Regions from separate parts of the Janthinobacterium amylolyticum genome, predicted to be linked through region 3. Evidence: predicted binding sites of a transcription regulator. Region 3 holds the regulator's gene; each other region holds the start of a gene.
What was found. The regulator NrdR, encoded in region 3, represses ribonucleotide reductase genes. The targets are predictions, from matches to a motif close to CACNANATNTNGTG.
Positions count from the first base shown of each region.

Region 1: ACQ4WR_RS10830 (ribonucleoside triphosphate reductase) is a predicted target of NrdR. The motif match lies at 2,305-2,318, and genes of this name have one in related genera.
Region 2: ACQ4WR_RS04825 (ribonucleoside-diphosphate reductase subunit alpha) is a predicted target of NrdR. The motif match lies at 1,761-1,774, and genes of this name have one in related genera.

Region 1 covers NZ_JBNYXL010000004.1:334,969-342,156, forward strand. The annotation lists gene ubiV (ubiquinone anaerobic biosynthesis protein UbiV) at 1-492, opposite strand, end outside; gene ubiU (ubiquinone anaerobic biosynthesis protein UbiU) at 632-1,669, opposite strand; gene ACQ4WR_RS10825 (hypothetical protein) at 1,830-2,246, shown strand; gene ACQ4WR_RS10830 (ribonucleoside triphosphate reductase) at 2,365-4,113, shown strand; gene nrdD (anaerobic ribonucleoside-triphosphate reductase) at 4,110-4,310, shown strand; gene ACQ4WR_RS10840 (anaerobic ribonucleoside-triphosphate reductase activating protein) at 4,300-5,007, shown strand; gene ACQ4WR_RS10845 (Pls/PosA family non-ribosomal peptide synthetase) at 5,156-7,188, shown strand, end outside.
Region 2 covers NZ_JBNYXL010000002.1:278,418-285,605, reverse strand. The annotation lists gene ACQ4WR_RS04825 (ribonucleoside-diphosphate reductase subunit alpha) at 1-1,502, opposite strand, end outside; gene ampD (1,6-anhydro-N-acetylmuramyl-L-alanine amidase AmpD) at 1,888-2,499, opposite strand; gene ACQ4WR_RS04815 (sigma 54-interacting transcriptional regulator) at 2,499-3,593, opposite strand; gene ACQ4WR_RS04810 (PP0621 family protein) at 3,733-3,993, opposite strand; gene ACQ4WR_RS04805 (cytochrome C assembly family protein) at 3,990-4,793, opposite strand; gene ACQ4WR_RS04800 (hypothetical protein) at 5,131-5,670, shown strand; gene ACQ4WR_RS04795 (ABC transporter substrate-binding protein) at 5,745-6,749, opposite strand; gene ACQ4WR_RS04790 (TonB-dependent siderophore receptor) at 6,879-7,188, opposite strand, start outside.
Region 3 covers NZ_JBNYXL010000014.1:43,917-51,104, reverse strand. The annotation lists gene tolB (Tol-Pal system beta propeller repeat protein TolB) at 1-137, opposite strand, end outside; gene tolA (cell envelope integrity protein TolA) at 143-1,156, opposite strand; gene ACQ4WR_RS25430 (ExbD/TolR family protein) at 1,205-1,645, opposite strand; gene tolQ (protein TolQ) at 1,661-2,350, opposite strand; gene ybgC (tol-pal system-associated acyl-CoA thioesterase) at 2,398-2,799, opposite strand; ZMP/ZTP riboswitch at 3,116-3,240, shown strand; gene glyA (serine hydroxymethyltransferase) at 3,352-4,599, shown strand; gene nrdR (transcriptional regulator NrdR) at 4,905-5,366, shown strand; gene pilV (type IV pilus modification protein PilV) at 6,082-6,678, shown strand; gene ACQ4WR_RS25400 (PilW family protein) at 6,675-7,188, shown strand, end outside.

The sequences.
Region 1 (7,188 bases), on a different contig from region 3:
GTAGGCAAAGACTTCCGTCTCCAGCCCCTGCGGTTTCTGGCGCTGCATTTCGGCCAGCGCCGCCTGGCCCATTTCCAGCGGCATCACCCAGCGCCGCGCACCCAGGCGCGCCATCAGTTGCAGGCTGGGGCCATTGAACAGGTTCAAATGCGGACCGGCGACGAAGGGCGCACCCTTTTCCATGCAATGCACGGCGCCCATGTCGTTCGCCTCGACGCAATAGCGGCCATTGGCCGTGATACGGCGCAGGGTCGCCAGTTCGGCGCCCGCCTCGATCAGCGCCTGCGTCGACAGCACCACTTCCTTGCCGCTGGCCGTCAGCATGTCGGCGATATCGAGCCAGTCGCCCAGGCGCAGTTCGTGCCGTCGCGAGCACACGGTCTCACCCAGGTAGACGATATCGACGGCCGACGTGGCCATCTGCTGGTAAAACTCGAAGACGGTCCCGCGCGGCCAGTAGTACAGCAAGGGACCCAAAGATAGTTTCAGCATGCCTTTTCCAGTATTTTTTAAGCTGCAAAGCCGTTGCGAACGGCTCGCGGCGTGGTCGAGAAGCGCAACCGTGGCATAGCACGGCGCCGCCGAGGCGGTGAGCATCGCAGGCGCGCCTCGCGACGCGCCGCAGGTTTTGCTATTTCCAGGAGCGATGGTAGGCGCCCAATGTGTGCTGCTGTCCTTCGGCCAGCTTGTCCATGGCCGCCATCCAGCCCGGCCTGACTGCGTAGCGCGCATTGCCTTCGCGGCAGGCGTCGATTGCTTCGCGCCACACGCGCGTCACCTGCGCCACGTAGGCGGGGCTGCGCTGGCGTCCTTCGATCTTCACGGCGCGTACGCCCATGGCGATCAGCTGTGGCAGCAGCGCCAGGGTATTCAAGCTGGCCGGTTCCTCGATGGCGTAATACTCTTCGTCGTTGACTTCGAAACGCCCCTTGCACAGGGTGGGATAGCTGGCGTTTTCGCCCGGCGCGTAGCGGTCGATCAGCACGCCGTTCAGGCGCGACTCCAGGCCTTGCGGCGTTTCCAGCCAGCGCACGGCTTTCGCCGGCGAGCACACGCCGTGCGTGTTCGGCGCCTCACCCGTCGCATACGACGACAGCGCGCAGCGCCCCTCGACCATCACGCACAGGCTGCCGAAGCCGAAGACCTCGATCTCGACTTCCGTCTTGCTGATCAGCTGCTCGACCTGTGCCATGGACAGCACACGCGGCAGCACGGCGCGGGCGATGCCGAAGTGTTCATGGTAAAAATTGATGGCTTCGTAGTTCGTGGCCGAGCCCTGCACGGACAAATGCAGGCGCAGTTGCGGATGGTGCTCGCTGGCGTAGGCCATCAGGCCCGGGTCGGCGACGATCATGGCGTCGATGCCCGCCAGCGCGGCGCGGTCGATGGCGCTGCGCCACACGGCCCAGTTGTGCGGCTGCGGATAGGTGTTCAGCGCCAGCAGCACCTTGCGGCCATACTGGTGGGCGTAGCGCACGCCCTCGGCGATGGCCTTTTCATCGAAATTGAGGCCGGCGAAATTGCGCGCATTGGTAGCGTCGCGAAAGCCCAGGTAAACGGTGTCGGCGCCATTGTCGACGGCCGCTTTCAGGGCAGGCAGGCTGCCGGCGGGACAGACCAGTTCCAGCGGTCCGGCCACGCGGGTGGCGGTGGTTGATTCAAGCATCATGATGTTCACATTCCTGTGTCGGCTCAGGGTGCAGACTATAGCCCCGCGCTGGCAGCGCAGTCCTTGACGCAGGTGAAGGAATGCATGCATGACTGGCGCGTGTTCAACTTGCTTGACCTGGCTGTAAAATGCCCACCTCGACCCTGTTCCCACGACCGCCATGCCCCGCAAACCGCTGCTCATTTTCCTGCTGACCCTGTTTCTCACCGTACTGCAAATCCAGTGGGCCTCGCCCGCCGACGGTTATGACGCCGAGGCGCTGAACATCCTCTCGCCAGAGGCGCTGGGCGCCTGGGCCGGCATGCTGCTGCTGTTCCTGCAAGCCGTCTTCGCCCGCCGCGCCATGCCCGTGGCACGCCAGGCAGCCATCTGTACCGGCCTGCTGGCCGTCTACTGGCAGCTGGCCAATTACGTCACCTTCGACGCGCGCGTGGCCAGCTGGAGCACCTACTCGGCGCTGGAAATCTGGACGCACGTGCTGCCCGCCTCCATCATCAGCATCGCCATCTGCGGCAGCGCCTGGTGCGGCGCCACGTGGCTGATCCTGCGCCAGGCGGGCGTGAAAAAAAACCGCTGAGGCGTTTTTTTCACCTGGGTCAAGGATTCGCCAGGCAATCGCACGCGCCCTTTGACGCCACTATATTTAGTGATTAATCTCCATAAAAACACCGCATGTTGTGTTTATTGGAGGTTTCATGACGACGAATGCAGTTCTTCCATCACGCGGCCAGGTCGATGTCGCCGCGTCCATCAATGAATACCTGGAACGGCGCGACTGGCGTGTCAACGCCAACGCCAACCAGGGTTATTCGCTGGGCGGCCTGATACTCAATGTGTCGGGCAAGGTGATCGCCAACTACTGGCTGGACCAGGTATATCCGCCCGACGTGGGCGCCGCGCACCGCGAGGCAGCCCTGCACATCCACGACCTCGACATGCTGGCCGGCTATTGCGCCGGCTGGTCGCTGCGCACCCTGCTGCATGAAGGCTTGAACGGCGTGCCGGGCAAGATCGAGTCCGGCCCGCCGAAGCACATGTCGAGCGCCATTGGCCAGATCGTCAATTTTCTCGGCACCCTGCAAAACGAGTGGGCCGGCGCGCAGGCGTTCAGCTCCTTCGACACCTATATGGCGCCGTTCATCCGCAAGGACGGCCTGCGCTACGAAGACGTGCGCCAATACATGCAGGAGCTGATCTTCAACCTCAACGTGCCGTCGCGCTGGGGTACGCAGACGCCGTTCACCAACCTGACGTTCGACTGGGTCTGCCCGGACGACCTGCGCGAGCAGATTCCCGTCATCGCCGGCCAGGAAATGAACTTCAGCTATGGCGAGCTGCAGGCGGAAATGGACATGATCAACCGCGCCTACATCGAGATCATGATGGCGGGCGACGCCAAGGGCCGGGTCTTCACTTTCCCCATCCCCACCTACAACATCACCGAGGATTTCGACTGGCATAGCGACAACGCGCAGCGCCTGTTCGAAATGACGGCCCGCTACGGCCTGCCCTACTTCCAGAACTTCATCAATTCGGAACTCAAGCCGAACATGATCCGCTCCATGTGCTGCCGCTTGCAGCTGGACTTGCGCGAACTGCTGAAACGCGGCAATGGCCTGTTCGGTTCCGCCGAGCAGACGGGTTCCCTGGGCGTGGTGACCATCAACTGCGCGCGCCTGGGCCATTTGTGGCGCGGTGACGAAGCAGCCTTGCTGGCGGACCTGGACCGTCTGCTGGAACTGGGCAAGACCAGCCTGGAAATCAAGCGCCGCACCATCGAGGAGCTGATGCAGCAAGGCCTGTTCCCGTACACGAAACGCTACCTGGGCACCCTGCGCAATCACTTTTCCACCCTGGGCGTGAACGGCATCAACGAAATGATCCGCAATTTCAGCGCCGACGCTTACGACATCACGAGTCCGGAAGGCCACGCGCTGGCCGTGCGCCTGCTTGACCACGTGCGTGAGCGCATGGTGCAATTCCAGGAAGAGACGGGCCACATGTACAACCTGGAAGCGACACCGGCCGAGGGAACCACCTACCGCTTCGCGCGCGAAGACCGCAAACGCTATCCCGCCATCCTGCAGGCGGGCACCAGCGACAATCCGTATTACACGAATTCCTCGCAGCTGCCCGTCGGCCACACGGACGACCCGTTCGAGGCCCTGGAATTGCAGGATGCCCTGCAGCGCAAATACACGGGCGGCACCGTGCTGCACCTGTACATGACGGAAGCACTGTCCGACGCCAACGCCTGCCGCGAACTGGTAAAACGCGCGCTGAGCCGCTTCTCGCTGCCCTACATCACCGTCACGCCCACTTTTTCCATCTGCCCGCGCCACGGCTACCTGGCCGGCAAACATGAATTCTGCCCCACCTGCGACGCGGAGCTGATCGCCCGCAAGCAGGCCCACCCTGGCCCATCACTTGAGGAAACGCCATGAACGCACGTCCCGACTTCACTCCCGCCATCACCCTGCTCGACTCCGAACGCCAGCGCTGCGAAATCTGGACACGCGTGATGGGCTACCACCGCCCCGTCGCCTCGTTCAACATCGGCAAGCAGGGGGAATTCCACGAGCGCCAGTATTTTACGGAAGCGAGCGCCAAGGTTGGCCGGCCCGCCTGCCATGGCGCTTGAACTGAAAGTGGGCGGCCTGACGCCCTTTTCCGCCAGCGACTATCCGGGCAAGCTGGCGGCCGTGGTCTTCGTGCAGGGCTGCCCCTGGCGTTGCGGCTATTGCCACAACCCCCATTTACAGGCGCGCACGCCGGAAGGCGTGATGCCCTGGCAGGACGTCTTGACCTGGCTGCGCCGCCGCGTGGGCCTGGTCGATGCGGTGGTCTTCAGCGGCGGCGAAGCGTGCATGGACCCGGCGCTGGAGCGCGCCATGCACGACGCCAGGGCACTGGGGTTCGGCATCGGCCTGCACACGGCCTGCATCTATCCGCAGCGCCTGCAGGAAGTGCTGCCGCTGGTCGACTGGGTCGGCTTCGACATCAAGGCGCCGTTTGCCGACTATCGTCATGTAACCCGCGTGGCCGGCAGCGGCGACCCGGCGCGCGCCTGCCTGGAAGCGATCGTTGCCAGCGGCGTGGCCCACGAATGCCGCACCACCGTGCATCCGGATCTGCTGCCGGACGAACAGCTGCTGGCCCTGGCCAGCACCCTGGCCGCGAAAGGCGTCAACAACTACGTGCTGCAGCAGTTCCGCGCCGAAGGCTGCCTCGATACGGCACTCACCGGCCGCCCCCTGCACGGCTATCCTGACGCGCAGACATTGGCGCATATCGGCGCCATGTTTCCGCGTTTTACATTCCGTAATGTTGGCAACTGAGCCTGCCGCCACATAATTGTGGAAAGCACCGCAAAATTCCCCGTTCTGCAACGCTGAAAAGTCTGGTGTGCTGTAATGTAGCAAGTGTGCCGCGCACCGCGCGCGGCCCGTTTGCTCCCTCATTCAGCATTACAGATAAGCGTCATCCATGAACGATTTCACCGCAGCCAGCCCAGGCACTCCCTCCACCCACGCCGATATCCTGTACGGCCCGCCGCGACCGGATCTGCTGCGCGAGGAAGTGCTGGCCGACCTGCTGGAAGCGACGGCCCGCCGCTGCCCGGAACAGACTGCCCTGATCGATGGCGCGCGCCGCATCACGTATGCGCAACTCGACGCGCAGGCGGGTCTGGCCGCTTCGCGCCTGGTGGCGGCCGGCGTCAAGCCCGGCGACATCGTGGGCCTGTGGCTGCCGCGCGGCGCCCATCTGCTGCTGATGCAGGCGGCGATTGCCAAGGCGGGCGCCGCCTGGCTGCCCGTCGATGAAGACACGCCAGTCGAGCGCCTGCAAGTGTGCCTTGATGACGCCAACGGAGCCGGTGTCGTCAGCTGCGCGCAATTTGCGCCGCGCCTGGCCGACGCGGGACTGGGCCGTCCCGTATGGACGGCGGAAAGCCTGCTGGCGCCGGCCGCGCCGGGCGAACATCTGCCCGCGCGCGGCAAAGTTCTGCCCGAGCACCCGGCCTACGTCATCTACACGTCCGGCTCCACGGGCAAGCCCAAGGGCATCTTGATCAATCAGCGCAGCATCTGCCACTTCCTGCGCAGCGAAAACGCCGTGCTGGAAGTGGCGCAGTCCGACACCGTCTACCAGGGCTTTTCCGTCGCCTTCGACATGTCGTTCGAGGAAATCTGGATCGCCTACCTGGTGGGCGCCACCCTGTGGCTGGGCCCCAAGGACATATCGGGCGACCCGGAAGCGCTGCCGCGCGCGCTGGCCGCCAATCACGTCACGGTGCTGCATGCCGTGCCGACCCTGCTGGCCCTGTTCGCCGAGGACGTGCCAGAACTGCGCCTGATCAACCTGGGCGGCGAGATGTGCCCCGAGTCGCTGGTCGAGCGCTGGTCGCGCCCGGGCCGCGCCATGTTCAATACCTATGGCCCCACGGAAGCCACCGTCTCGTGCAGCCTGGCGCGCCTGCGCCCCGGCGAACCGGTCACCATCGGCACGCCGCTGCCCAACTACGGCTTGCTAGTGCTGCAGGTGGCCGAGCCGGGAGAAAACCGTCCTCTCGTCCTTCTGCCGCGCGGCGAGACGGGTGAGCTGTGCATCATCGGCCCCGGCCTGGCCGAGGGCTACCTGGGCCGCCCCGACCTGACCGTGGAAAAATTCCTGCCCAATCCCTGGAGCACGGGACCCGATGATGCGCGCCTGTACCGCACGGGCGACCTGGCGCGCATTGATGCCGATGGCCAGGTACTGTGCCTGGGCCGCGCCGACGACCAGGTCAAAATACGCGGCTTCCGCGTGGAGCTGGGCGAGATCGAAGCCGTGCTGGCGCAGCAGGCAGGCGTCGGCACCGTGGCCGTCTTGCTGCGCAAGGATGACAGCATCGACCAGCTGGTGGCGTATATCGTCGGCAGCGACGAGGCGCCGGCCGATGCGCTGGCGGCGAAAACCCTGCGCGCGGCCTTGAACCTGCACCTGCCGCCGTACATGGTGCCGGGCCGTTTTGAACTGCTGCCGCTGATGCCGCGCCTGACCTCGGGCAAGATCGACAGAAAAGCGCTGAAGGCCATGCCGCTGTGCGCATCGCCAGCCGGCGAGGCGGGTGTATCGGACGTGCCTGAAACGCCGGCCGAAGCGGCCCTGTTCGCGGCGCTGGCCAAGCTGTTCCCCGGCCAGGCGATCCTGCGCCAGCTGGACTTCTTCAGCGACCTCGGTGGCCACTCCTTCCTGGCCGCGCGCCTGGCGTCCGCCCTGCGCGCCGACCCCGCCTACGCCCACATGACGGTGCGCGACATTTACCAGAACCGGCAGATCGGCAAGATCGCCGCCGTATTGAACGAAGCGCCGGCGCTGGCCACGCCGGAAGCGGAGTGGACGCCGCCATCCACGGTGAAACGCTGGCTGTGCGGCGCGGCCCAGGCGGCGGCAGTGCCGGGTCTCGTGACCCTGCGCATGGCGCAGTGGATGGCGCCCTTCTTCACCTACCACTTCTTCACGGGCGACACGGGCGA
Region 2 (7,188 bases), on a different contig from region 3:
GTCCAGTCGCCTTTTTCCATGACGCGCTTCATGAACATGTCGGGAATCCAGTTCGCCGTGTTCATGTCGTGCGTGCGGCGGCGGTCGTCGCCCGTGTTCTTGCGCAGGTCGAGGAATTCCTCGATGTCCATGTGCCAGGTTTCCAGGTAGGCGCAGACGGCGCCCTTGCGCTTGCCGCCCTGATTGACTGCCACGGCCGTGTCGTTGACCACTTTCAGGAACGGCACCACGCCTTGCGACTTGCCGTTGGTGCCCTTGATGTGGGCGCCCAGGGCGCGCACTGGCGTCCAGTCGTTACCCAGGCCGCCGGCGAACTTGGCCAACAGCGCGTTGTCCTTGATGGCGTCGTAGATGCCTTCCAGGTCATCGGAGACGGTGCTCAGGTAGCACGACGACAGCTGCGAGCGCAGGGTGCCCGAGTTGAACAGGGTCGGGGTCGAGCTCATGAAGTCGAACGAGGACAGCAGGCTGTAGAACTCGATGGCGCGCGCTTCGCGGTCCGCTTCGTTCAGCGCCAGGCCCATGGCCACGCGCATGTAGAACGCTTGCGGCATTTCGATGCGCACGTCCTGGATGTGCAGGAAGTAGCGGTCATACAGGGTTTGCAGGCCGATGTAGCCGAACTGCAAGTCGCGGTCAGCCACGATGGCTTTGGCCAGGCGCTCCAGGTCGAAGCTGGCGAGTACCGGGTTCAGCAGCTCGGCGGCGATACCCTTGGCAATGTATTGCGGGAAATACGTCAGGTATTCGGCGGCAGCGGCCGCTTGCGGCACTTCCTTGCCGAACACTTCCTTGCGCACCGTGTGCAGCAGGATGCGGGCCGTGACCTGGCTGTAGGCCGGGTCTTTTTCCATCAGCGCGCGCGCCGCCAGGATGGCCGACTTGTGCAGCTCTTCCACCGGCACGCCGTCGTACAGGTTTTTCACGGTTTCGGCCAGGATGGCGTCGGCATCGACGTGCTTTTCCAGGCCGGCGCAGGCAGCGTTGATCAGGTCGCGCACTTCCTGCATGTCCAGCAGGCGGCGTACACCGTTGTCCAGCACGTTCAATTGTGGCGTGGACACTTGCGCGGAGGCACCTTGCGCCTCCTTCTGCAGGCGGCGCTCTTCCATGTGCTTGGCACGGTACAGCACGTAGGCACGCGCCACGTCGTGCTCGCCCGAACGCATCAGCGACAGTTCCACCTGGTCTTGCACGTCTTCAATATGGAAGGTGCCGCCGCCCGGATGGCGACGTACCAGTGCGGCCACCACGCCGTCCGTCAATTGTTCCACCAGTTCGCGGATGCGGGCCGAAGCGGCACCCTGGCCGCCGTTGACGGCCAGGAACGCCTTGGTCATGGCGATGGCGATCTTCGAAGGCTCAAATGCCACCACCGCGCCGTTGCGACGGATGATGCGATAGTCGCCCAAGGCCGCGCCCGTACTCGCCACGCTGTTGGCCGCGCCTGGCGCTGGCGATACTGGCGTTGGATGGATGGAAATATCTTGTGGTGATTGCATTGAAGCTCCCGTTGTCAGCTAAAGTCAGCCTGCAGTTTTGCTGCCGCGTGTGTTGTTGAATAGAACGCCCGATGTTCAGGGTTTCTTCAGTTAATTTTTATTGCCAAATAGTAAATAATGCACAGTCAGAATTGATGCCGCCAACCATCACTGCCCGGCTGGCGCGAAACACGATCAAGGGTGATAAACCGCCAGTTCTCATTGCCATATCAGCAAGTAGGGTGGCTTTGATAATAATTCTGGAAACGTCTGTGATGGCACTACATATAGTCGCTAAGTTCAATTTCTGCACTAATTGTAGTGCCCATCGAAAGGCGATGCAATAGTTTTCCGGCATCCGTCCGCGTAATTTTTTGTCTTTTCTTATACGATTTCGGTTGACTTTTCAGGGCATGGATGGAAAGCCCAACACCCGCGTAGTAAGCGCTAACGCCGCCCGCTCGCGTTGACTTTCCAGCCATATTTCCTGGTATAAATTCCAGTCAAAAAAGGGCCCCGGATCCGTCTTCCTTCCCGGCGCGATATGCTCATGGCCGCGCACTTCGGCCAGTCCGTAGCGCGCCGCCAGCGCCGCCGTCAGTGCCGCCAGCACGCGATACTGCCGCGGCTGGAACGCCACGTGGTCCGAGCCTTCCATTTCGATACCGATGGAATATCCATTGCACTGCGGGCGTCCCTGAAACGAGGACGTGCCGGCATGCCAGGCACGCTGGTCAGCCGAAACATATTGCAACAGCGCACCATCGCGCCGCACAAAAAAGTGCGCCGAGACCTGCAAACCACGCAGGTCGGCAAAAGAAGGATCGGCATTATAGTCTACCCGGCCGGTAAACAAGTCCGACACATGCGGCCCGCCAAAGCTTCCGCCGGGCAAACTGATGTTATGGATCACCAGCAAATCGACAAGCGCGCCTTCCGGGCGGGCATCGCAGTACGGCGATTCGTAGCGCACGGCGCCATCGCACCAGCCATCTTCATCTATCGTCCATGCCATCATCAAGGTCGCGGTTCCTGTATCGTCAACTTTTGCATTTTGTAACGCAACTGGCGCACGCTGATGCCCAGTTGCCGCGCCGCCCGCGCGCGGTGGTAGCGCGCCTGCGCCAGTGCCAGCACGATCATGTCGCGCTCGGCTTGACGCAAATACAATGCCAGTGGCATCGCCGCCGCTTCGCCATGCACCTGCATGCCCGGCAGGGACAATTGCCGCTCCGCCCCGGGCGCGCTGGCGCGCAGGGGCAGCACCGGCGCCAATCCGGCGCCCTCCCCCGGCAACCCCAGGCCATCGACGCTGATCACGCCGCCGTCGGCAAAGGCCAGCGCCCGCTCCAGCACGTTTTCCAGTTCGCGCACATTGCCCGGAAACGCATACGCGCCCAGCGCCGCCAGCACGGCGGGCGCCAGGCCCGCCACCTGGCGCGGCGCCAGAATTGCCTCACATAATACTCCCAGATCGGCCAGCCGTTCACGCAAGGCTGGCACGGCCAGCTCGATCACATTGAGCCGGTAAAACAGGTCCTGGCGGAAGGTACCGGCCGCCACGCCGCGCGCCAGGCCCTGCTGGCTGGCGCACAGGATGCGCACATCGACGGCCTCATCCCGGCTGCCGCCCAGCTTGCGCACGCGGCGCTCCTGCAGCACGCGCAAGAGCTTGACCTGCATCGACAGTGGCAAGTCGTCCACTTCATCGAGCAGCAGGCTGCCGCCATGGGCCGCCTGGAACAGGCCCTGCCGTTCGTGCGCGGCGCCCGTGTAGGCGCCCGGACGGCAGCCGAAGAATTCCGCTTCCATCAGCGCTTCAGGGATGGCGCCGCAATTGACAGCGATAAACGGGCAAGCTGCCCGCGCGCCCTGCGCATGGATGGCACGCGCCACCAGCTCCTTGCCGCTGCCCGATTCACCACGGATGGCGACGGGTGCGGCGCAACGGGCGATGCGGCCGATCTGCGCGCGCAGCGCCTGCATGACGGCCGAGTCACCGACCAGGGGCGGCGCGAACGGCAGGGCGCCGGTCGCCCTCTTCTCGGCAATGGCCAGGCTGGGTGCACTGGCGCTGGCAGTGGCACTGTGGCTGAAGCTGTGGCTGGGCATGGCGGCGAGCCTTTCTGCGAAAGCGCGATGCGGCGCTTCCTGCAGATGCTACGCCTGGCGGACGGCGGGGGGCGTTACGATACGGCTGAGCAATGCGGGACAAGCAACGCCGGATCAGCGATGCCGCTGGGCACGCCGCTTACAAGGTGGCGTGCGCGTGGCTGCAGTAATCGTGGCCCTTGGCCTGCACGTTTTCGGAGGCCGGGTAATACACGCCGCAATGGGCGCAGCACAGCATCAGCTCGGCGTCAGGCAATTCCTGCGGCCGCGCGGGCGGCGTAAACGGGTTTGGCCGCTGCTGCTGTTGCGCGCGGGCGCGCTGCTGCATGCCCCGGATCTTGCTGCGGATCGCAAACAGCACCAGGAAGACCAGCGCCAGCCAAAACAAAACACGTGTCATGCGAATCCTCGGTGTAAAACCACTTCAAGTACAAAACGGCTGCCGACATAGGCCAGCAGCAAGGTAGCGAAACCGGCCAGGGTGAAGCTCAGGGCCGTCTTGCCGCGCCAGCCGCGAAAGCGGCGTCCGGCCAGCAGCGAGGCGAACAGCAGCCACGACAGCATGGTAAACACGGACTTGTGATCCCAGTTCAGCGCCTTGCCAAACAGCTGTTCGGAAAAGACGATGCCCGACAGCACGGTCAGGCTGAGCAGAATGAAGCCCAGGCCAATCATGCGGAACAATAACTTTTCCATCGTCAGCAGGGCCGGCAGCTGGTCCAGCGCGGTGCCGATGAAGCCGCGGCTTTCGCTGCGCGTATGCAGGCGCGATTCCTGCAGCGCCATCAGCACGGCGTGGAAAGCGGCGATCGTCAGGGTGCTGTAGGCAAGCACGGCCACGGCAATATGCCAGCCGAAGACGGCCGACTTGCCTTCCATGCTGACCTGGCTGCCGGGAAAGGCCCAGGCCAGGCCGATGGCGATGACGGCGCTGGGCATGACCATGCGGCGCAAGCCATCGAGGCTGAAATTGCGGTTCTCGATCCAGTACGCGCCAACCGACACCCATAGCGCGGCCGACAGCATGGCCGAAAAGCCGAAGCGCAAGGTGCCTGGCGCCATCAGGTCGAACCACAAGGTGGCGGCATGCGCCAGCCATGCGGCACCGGTCAGCCCGGCAATGAGCCGGCCACGGGACGAGGGGAGCACCGCGCACACTGTATACAAGAGCGCGGCGACGAGAAAGAAATAAGTCTGCATGTTTTAAGTTTACACCATAGCCGGCAAGCGCGATTCAAGCGGCAGCCCGGGCGGCAGGCACGACGCCGCCAGCCGATCACCGCCAGCCTGCCATGATATCGCGCCTGAGGCGTGACAGGGTGGCGTGCCCTCAAGATTTTGCCAATCTTTCCCGGGCTGGCGGACCGCATGCGCCGGCGATGTTGCCATCTTGATTAGCCAGTCCTATAATTATATCCACAGAGCAACTTTCAACTACCGTTACTTCCTTTCACCACTCTCCTTGACCATGTTCTCTTTCAAAAAATTTTCCTCGACTTTCCTCCTGCTGGCCGCCTGCACTGTATTAAGCGGCTGCATGAAAGACGCACCGTCCCAGTCCACCTACGAGGAATATTTCCGCACGTCTATCCAAAGCTATGACCTGTACAAGGATTACTTTGAGATCGCGAAGCTGGAAAAGCTGAATGGCTGGAAAGAAAACGAACAGTATGAAATCAAGGGCTCGGCCATCCTGCGCGCCAAGGTGGGCTACCTGGAATTGCTGGCCGACGTGGCCGACAAGCTCGAAACGCAAGCCAAGACGGACAGCTCCGTGGGCATGAGCATGGGGCTGGGCCTGATGGCGCGCGGCATGGGCGGCGAAAACAAGGCCTTCCGCGACTTCTGGGCGCAGCAACAAGAAAAGCAGGCGATTCCCGCAACACTGCTGGCGCGCCAGGCAGCCATGACGGCCGAGCGCTTCGACAACCTGCTGCAATGGGCGGACCAGATCGTGCTGGACAATTACGGCGCCATCATCAATCGCCAGCTCAAGAAAGGCGATGAACTGACGCGCATCTACACCCTGAGCTTCCGGCAGACGGAGAAGGGCTGGATGGGCTTTAACGCGCGCTAAGCTCCACGCGCCGCGCCAATGAAAAAACCTCCGCGCCATCACTGGCGCGGAGGTTTTTTTAACGGCTGGCTGATTTACTTCACGTTCAGGCTCTTTTTCGCCTGCTCCAGCAAGTCCGTCTTGACCCAGTCCTTGGCCACGGGCGGCTTGGTCATGCGTCCCACGCCCGTTTTCACCATGACATCGGTGGTGATCTGGATGTGCTCGGGCGTGATGTCATATGAATACGGCGAATTGCTGATCGCATCGTCGAAGTCATCCTTGGTGATCTGGCCGCGGAAGATCACTTCGCGCACGTATTTTTCCGCCGTCGCCTTGTTGTCGATAAAGGTCTTGGTGGCTTCGACGAAGCAGCGCATGAATTTTTCCGCCACGGGACGGCGTTCCTTGTAGAACTTCTCCGTCATCACCATGGTGCGCACGGGTTCGCCGATCGGCGTGTCGTACGGCTTGATGACTTCCGTGCCAAAGCCCTTGTTGATGGCTTGCGACGATTGCGGCTCCGACTGCATCATGGCGTCGATATTCTTGCCCATCAGCGCCTGGTTCAGGTCGGCGTAGGCAAGAAACACCAGCTGCACGTCCTTGCCCTTGGTTTCGGCATACGTCAGGCCCGCCTGCGACAGCTCGGCCAGCAGCAGCACTTCCTGGATGCCGCCGCGCGTCACGCCCACGCGCTTGCCCTTCAATTCCTTGACGCTGCTGATCTTTTGTCCCGCGCCCGCCACCAGGCGCGCGCCGCCCTTGGCAAAGCCGGCCACCACATAGATGGGCGCGCCGCCGGCACGGCCGGAAATGGCCGCCTCGGATGCCGTCGCGCCCACGTCCAGTTCGCCCGCGATGATGGCCTGCATCACGTCGAGTCCCTTGGCGAAGATATGCTCTTCGACCTTGATGCCGCACTTGGGCGCGATTTCCTTGATGTACGACACGGCGCCGTAATGGGCGAATTTCAGGTTGCCCAGGCGCACGACTTCCTGCGCCTGCGCCTGCACGGCGCCCAGGCCAAACGCCAGCATGAGGGCGGCGGCGATACCGCTTTTCAAGCCCACATTGTTCAAGGTTGATTTTTTCTGCATCGGGTTCTCCTGTGGTGGTTGGTGTGTGCCCGCAAGGGCACGCGAAACACTGCTTTTTATTATGGGGAGATAGTACCGTGTGATAGAGCCAGGGCAACATTTTTTTTGCCCTGGACTGGCCCCGCCTGTTTAAAACGTGGCGCGCAACGTCAGGCTGGCATTGCGCGGCGCACCGTACCAGTTGCCGCCGCCCGTATAACCCGTCTTTTCATAGTAGCGCTTGTCAAAGAGATTATTCACGTTCAGGGCCAGCGACCAGCGGGGATCGATGCGGTACTGCGCCAGCGCGCTCCAGACGGCATAGCCGCCCTGCGTAAACTGGAAGTCCTGCTCCGCGCCATCGCGCGTGACCACCGTGCCGCTCGTATAGTTGGCGCTCTGGATGGCGACATTGCCGCCCACCTTCCAGGCCGACCAGGCGCCAGGCAAGGTATACGCC
Region 3 (7,188 bases):
TCATTGACAAAGCTGGCGACAGCCACGGGGATCTGGTTGCTGCCGATCCCGGTAATCTCCACGCGCAGCTGCGCCTGGGCACCCGATGCTCCCAGCATCAGGCCGGCGCAGAGCACGACATAGCTCATTTTTTTCATGGTCATCATTTAGGCAAATCCTTCATCTCGAATATGAGTTCAATCTCGCGTTCCACGGTGCCGTCTTTTTTCTTCGGCAGTGGCGACGATTTATTAATGGCGTTTTCCACCGAGCTGTCATACGCCGGCAGGCCGCTACTTTTAATCTTTCGGACCGAAATAATTTCCCCAGTTGGCAATTGCTCGATCTTGAACACGGCGCGCGGGTTGCCCGGCACGTCCGTGCTACCGCTGTACGCGATATTGCTCTTGATCTTGCTCGTCAGGGCAGCGACATAGCCGCTGTCCTTGCGTGGCGCAGTCGCTTTCGCGGCCGTGCCTGTTGTTCCCGTACCGACCGCGCCCGTGATGCGGCTCATCTCGGCGGCGCGTGCCTTGTCGGCGGCTTTTTTCTCGTCGGCCGCTTTCTTCGCCTTGGCGGCTTTTTCCGCCGCCGCTTTTTTGTCGGCCAGTTCTTTCTCGGCTTTTTCTTCCGCCGCCTTTTCTTTCTCTTTGGCCTGCTTGGCTTTCTCCAGCTTGTCGGCCTTTTCTTTTTCCAGCTTTTCAGCCTTGTCTTTTTCTTTCTGCTTCTGTTTTTCCAGTTCGCGCTTCTCTTCCTCGCGTTCCTTCAATTCCTGCTTGCGGCGCTCTTCGGCCGCCGCTTTTTCTTTCTCTTCCTTCAGCTTGGCCTTCTTGCGTTCGAGGGCGATTTCCGCCTCGCGCAGGTCGACCTTCGGCTCGGGCGCGGCCACCGGCGGCGGTGGCGCTGGCTGCTCCACTTCCGGTTCCGGCGGCGGCGCAGGCGTTGGCTCCGGTTCCGTCGCCACGTCGGGTGGCGGCGCGGCCGTCTGCACCTGCATGTCCCATACTTCCGCTTCCACGGCGACCGGCTCCGTATTTTGCCAGTGTACGCCTACCCACAGGAAAAACAGCAGCCCAAGGTGCATCGCCAGCGCCAGGCCCAGCGAGGGCCAGCGGCTGCGTTCGCGCGGCACGCTGTAGGGCTTGCCGAGTACATGGTCGATTTGTTTGGTCTGCAAAGTCTAGTCTATCTAAAAACGGTCAAGTCTGGAAACAGGGTGCTGCGCTTACTTGGTGGCCAGGCCAACGCGGGTGATGCCCATCTTCTTCGCTTCCGAAATGAGCTGGATCACGTCGTCGTACTTGCTTTCCTTGTCGCCCGCGATCATCACCGGATACTCGGGATTGGTTTCGTGCAAGCCGCGCAGCTTGCGCAGCAGGGCGTCGCGGTTCGGTTCCGTTTCCGGCGACAACTGCTCCTTGCCGATGACGCCTATCGACAGCGAACCATTTGGCTTGAGCACGATCTGAATATAGTCATCAGGCGGTTTCGCCGATTTTTCCGCGTTGGGCAAGTTCACCACGCTGGGATTGTTCGACGACGGCATCACCATGAAGATGATCAGCAGCACCAGCATCACGTCGATATACGGCACGACGTTGATTTCCGACTTGAACTTGCGGCCACGGCCGCCGCGCATGCCGCCGCTATTGAATGAGGAACCCATGGCTGCTGCTCCCTCTTAGCGCGACTGGCGCTGCAAGATGTTCGAGAATTCCTCGACGAAGCTCTCGAAGCGGATCGCCAGGCGGTCGATGTCATGCGAAAAGCGGTTGTAGGCGACGACGGCGGGAATCGCGGCGAACAGGCCGATGGCGGTGGCGATCAGCGCTTCGGCAATGCCGGGCGCGACGGCGGCCAGCGTGGCTTGCTGCACGTTGGCCAGGCCGCGGAAGGCGTTCATGATGCCCCACACGGTGCCCAGCAAGCCGATGTAGGGCGAGACGGAACCGACGGAGGCGAGGAAGGCCAGGTGCGATTCGAGTGCATCCATCTCGCGCTGGAAGGCGGCGCGCATGGCGCGGCGGGCGCCGTCGAGCACGGCGCCGACGTCCAGCGCTTCGCGCGTCGTGTACGAGGCCTTGCCCTTGATGAATTCGCCCATGCCGGCGTCGAAGATGCGGGCCAGCGCGCCGCTCTGGTCGCGGTTGCCGCTGGCGTTCTGGTGCAGCGCGTGCAGGTTGCCGCCGGCCCAGAAGCTGCGTTCAAACTCGATGGTTTGCTTGCGCGCCTGGCGCACGGCGAACATCTTGCGGAAAATATAGGTCCAGCTGGTCAGGGAAATCAGCAGCAGCAGGGCCATGATCAGTTGCACGATCAGGTGGGCATTGGAGATGAGCGCGAGGAAAGAAAGATCTTGTGTAACGTTCATTGGCTGGCAGTCTGTTGGGTGAATTGTCCGGGGGGGGCGGGTAGGGCTCAGGCGGCGCGCATGCGGGCCGCCACTGCATCGGGCACGGCGCGCGGGCGCAATGCCGAATCGACGCAGCCGATCTTGACGCGGGCCGTGTTGAGCAGGCTGTCGCCGCACCAGGCTTGTTGCAGGAAAACGATGGAGGCGCGCCCCATTTTTTCTATGCTTAACGTTAATCTTAACGTGTCATCGAGCCTGGCTGGCGCATGATAGTCGGCGTTGACGCTTTTGACAACGAACATCGCGTCGTGCTGTTGCAGCAATTCCTGCTGGCCCACGTCGATGGCGCGCAGCCATTCGGTGCGCGCGCGCTCAAAGAATTTCAGGTAGTTTGCGTAATAGACGATGCCGCCGGCGTCGGTGTCTTCATAGTAGACACGTACGTTCCAGGTAAAGACTGAAGGCATGTTTATTGCGCCAGTAGTGAGATTGAGCAACATTTTACGCGATTTTTCTTGTAGTGACTGAAAGCGTTTGCCGGAATGCCATGCAAAAGCGGCATGCAAGTTGCACCGCAGCATTGTAAATCCGGGGGGCGCAATGGCAAGCCTCGTAACATACGCTTACATGCCCTGGCCAGGTTTAAGTTCAGCTTAAGAACCGGCGCCTAGTCCCCGGGCGTGGCCCGCGGCGCGCCCGGGCTGCGGTGGCGCGCGGCGATTATAGCCGCACCGTTGCATTCCTTGCTCAATTTGGGCACTTAACTTACAATTTGCATTCCATTACGTCTCACGTGACTGGCGAAAAGTCGGGCGATCTTCCTCATCGGCGGTCGGCAAACCGGCGAAAGGTGGGCACCCACCGGGAAACGTGAGATTTTTCATCAGCCGTTCGCCTGGGTAGCCACTATGGAAAAGCACGAAGAGGCTGCCCGTCCAATGTTGTTATTCACTTAACGCCGGCTCCCCTCATTCGATCCAACCTGCCAGTACAAGCACCCTCATACTTGGAGTTTTTACATGTTTGCAAAAGATCATACCCTCGCCAACGTCGATCCTGAATTGTTCGCCGTCATTCAAAAAGAAAACACGCGCCAGCACGATCACATCGAACTGATCGCGTCGGAGAACTACACCTCGCCAGCCGTGATGGAAGCGCAAGGTTCGCAATTGACAAACAAGTACGCCGAAGGCTACCCGGGCAAGCGCTACTACGGCGGCTGCGAGTACGTCGATGTCGCCGAGCAACTGGCCATCGACCGTGTGAAGCAGCTGTTCGGCGCCGAATGCGCGAACGTGCAGCCGAACTCGGGCTCGCAGGCGAACCAGGGCGTGTTCTTCGCCATGTTGAAACCAGGCGACCTGATCATGGGTATGTCGCTGGCCGAAGGCGGCCACCTGACCCACGGCATGCCGCTGAACATGTCCGGCAAGTGGTTCGATGTTGTGTCCTATGGCTTGACGGCCGAAGAAGACATCGACTACGAAGCCATGGAACGCCTGGCCCGCGAACGCAAGCCAAAGCTGATCATCGCCGGTGCGTCCGCCTTCTCGAAAAAGATCGACTTCGAGCGCTTCGGCAAGATCGCCAAGGAAGTTGGCGCCTACTTCATGGTGGACATGGCCCACTACGCGGGCCTGATCGCCGCCGGCCTGTACCCGAACCCGGTGCCGTTCGCCGACTTCGTCACCTCGACCACGCACAAATCGCTGCGCGGCCCGCGCGGCGGCATCATCCTGATGAAGGCCGAACACGAAAAAGCCATCAACTCGGCCATCTTCCCTGGCATCCAGGGCGGCCCGCTGATGCACGTGATCGCCGGCAAGGCTGTTGCCTTCAAGGAAGCGCTGAGCCCCGAGTTCGTCGAATACCAGAAGCAAGTGGTCAAGAACGCCGACGTGCTGGCGAAGACCCTGATCAAGCGCGGCCTGCGTATCGTTTCCGGCGGCACCGAATCGCACGTCATGCTGGTCGACCTGCGCGCCAAGAACCTGACGGGCAAGGAAGCCGAAGCCATCCTCGGTTCCGCGCACATCACCTGCAACAAGAACGGTATTCCGAACGACCCGCAAAAACCCTTCGTCACCTCGGGTATCCGCCTGGGCAGCCCGGCGATGACGACGCGCGGTTTCAAGGAAGCGCAAGCGGAAGAAGTGGGCAACCTGATCGCCGACGTGCTGGACAATCCGCATGACGCCGCCACCATCGAACGCGTGAAAGCGGCCGTGAAAGTGCTGGCCGATGCCCATCCGGTATACGCAGCTTAAGAGCCTGTTCCGGTAAAGAATACATCCGCAGCAGACACCCCGCGGAAGCGGGTACTGCGTTGCCCGTCGTAGCATGGCTCGCCATGCGTCCTCCTCGCGCCTTGTCCGCGCGACCGATGAGCAATCTGCTGCAGACGCTCCTTACCGGAATAGTCTCTAATTGTTTGTCCAGAATGTGTCATACAGAGTAAGATTGTGTATGACACATTCCAGTCGTGCCCACGGGCGCCCGGAGTGATTCGGGCGCCCGTTGATTTAAGGGCGGCGATTTCCCGTAATTATTACTATAAAGTTGTAGCCAGCCCATGAAATGTCCATTTTGCCAGCACGGCGATACCCAGGTTCTCGATACGCGCGTATCGGAGGAAGGGGATGCCATCCGGCGCCGCCGCCGCTGCAGCAAGTGCGACAAGCGTTTTACCACCTACGAGCGCATTGAACTTATCATGCCGGCCGTCGTCAAAAAGAATGGCAGCCGGACGGAGTTCGCTGCGGATAAGTTGCGCGGCAGTTTGATGCTGGCCTTGCGCAAGCGCCCCGTCGCGGCCGCCTCCGTGGATACGGCCATCGCCTCCATCCAGGAAAAACTGCTGACCAGCGGCTTGCGTGAAGTCGATTCCGGTTATATCGGCGAACTCGTCATGCAGGAATTGAAGCGCCTCGACAAGATTGCGTATATCCGCTTCGCTTCCGTGTACAAGAACTTCGAAGACCTGGCCGAGTTCCAGGATGCGATTGCCGAAGTGGGGCAGGCGCGCAAGCCGTAGGCGGCGCGTTTTGCGCCGGGATGCTCTTGCCCCGTGCTCTTGCCCCGGTTTCTTATCGGTCTTGTGCCGGTCTCGTGCAGGGTGCTTGCCGGTTCCGTGCCGGTTTTGCGGGTTTTGCGGGTTTTTTTCGCCGGTTTCGCGGAAGCCGCCGGTTCCTGCTGGCAGTCTCCTGGATGCCCCGCGCTGCTGCTGCTGCTGCTGCGTCTGCTTCTGCTGCTGCGTCTGCTTCTGCTGCGGCTGCCGCTTCTGCGTTTTCTTCACGTGCCTGCAGCACGCTTGACCCTATCTGATTGAACCTTGCGGTGTATCAAATGGATGCGCCATGCCCGCCGCGCCGGGCGCCCGGCGTTTGCAGTCATCGCGGCGCGGCGCCGTGTCCGGGCTTTGCTTGTGTCTTGCGCGTGCCGGACACCGGCCCTCTGTGTCGCTGCGCGATTGCCGCCTCTCCTGAGGCGCCAGCGGCCGCGGCAGGTACCCGTCGCGGCACGTCTCCACCATGCATTTCTGCCAGCATCATCGGCGCGTGCCATGGTCGTTCCATCCAGCTATTTTTTCTGCTGGCAAGCCGGCTGATCAATACAAGTCCCGTTTTTGCTGTCTTTTTATCGCCATTCCACCGCCGTTTGCGCTAGCTCATGTCCAGATGTGCGCGCACGCCTATCGTGTAGCTGGGCCGCCTGTTCCTGCGACTCTTTCTGCGAAAAAGGAGTACTCGATGCGCAACGGCGGCCGCGGCATGGTGATGATGGGCGGCAGCACCCTGGTCGAGGTGCTGGTGTCGCTGCTCTTGCTGGCGCTGGGCCTGCTTGGCGCCAGCATCCTGCATCTGACTTCCCTGCGCGCGCGCCATGAATCGGCATTGCTGTCGAGCGCGGTGCAGCTGGCCGCCGGCATGGCCGAGCGCATGCGTGCGAATAGCGTGCTGATGCATGGCCCCGATGCCGGCAATGCCTATCTCGGCGTCTCCTATGAAGAGCCGCCTGACGGCGCCGCGCCTGCCCCGGCCGGTGGCCCCGCCTGTTTTGGCGCCGCCGCCTGCAGCGCCGTGCAGCTGGCGCAGTTCGATATCGCCGAATGGCGCCAGCAACTGCACGCAAGCCTGCCGGGCGCGCGCCTGCATATCTGCCGCGACGTTCAAGCGTGGGATGCGTCCGCGCAAGGTTTGCACTGGACGTGCAGCGGCGGCAAGGGCGCGCCCGTCGTCATCAAGCTGGGCTGGCGTGGCCGGCATGCCAATGGCCAGCCGGTCCAGAATGGCGATGGCGTCGCACTGCCCAAGCTGGCCTTGCAAGTGGGTGGGGGCGGGGCATGAACGGCGAGGCGGCCAGCCAAGCCGGCGGCAGCAGGCGCGGCCACCGTGGACACTGGCGCCGGCATGGCGGCCTGAGCTTGGTAGAAATGCTGGTGGGCATGGCGCTGGGTGCCTTGCTGATGCTTGCCGCCAGTGCCGTGCTGCTGGCGGCTGGCGGCAGCTACGCTGGCCAGTCCGCCAGCGCGCGTCTCGACGATAACGGCCGCTATGCGCTCGACACCATCGCCCGCGCCGTGCGGCAGACAGCCTATGTCAACTGGGACAGCAGCGCCGCGCCCGTCGCCCACGCCACGCATGACAGCGCCAATATCGCCGGACTTGACGCGCGCAGCCTGGGCAAGAACAGCGACGGCATCAGCCAGTCGCTGCCCGACGCCGTGCATGGCAGCGATGTGCTGGCCTTGCGCTATTACGGCGCGGGCGACGACGCCGGCGGCGATGGCTCCGTGCTCAATTGCGCCGGCTTCGGCGTGGGTGCCGCGCAAACGGAAGCCCAGCGGGGCTGGAGCA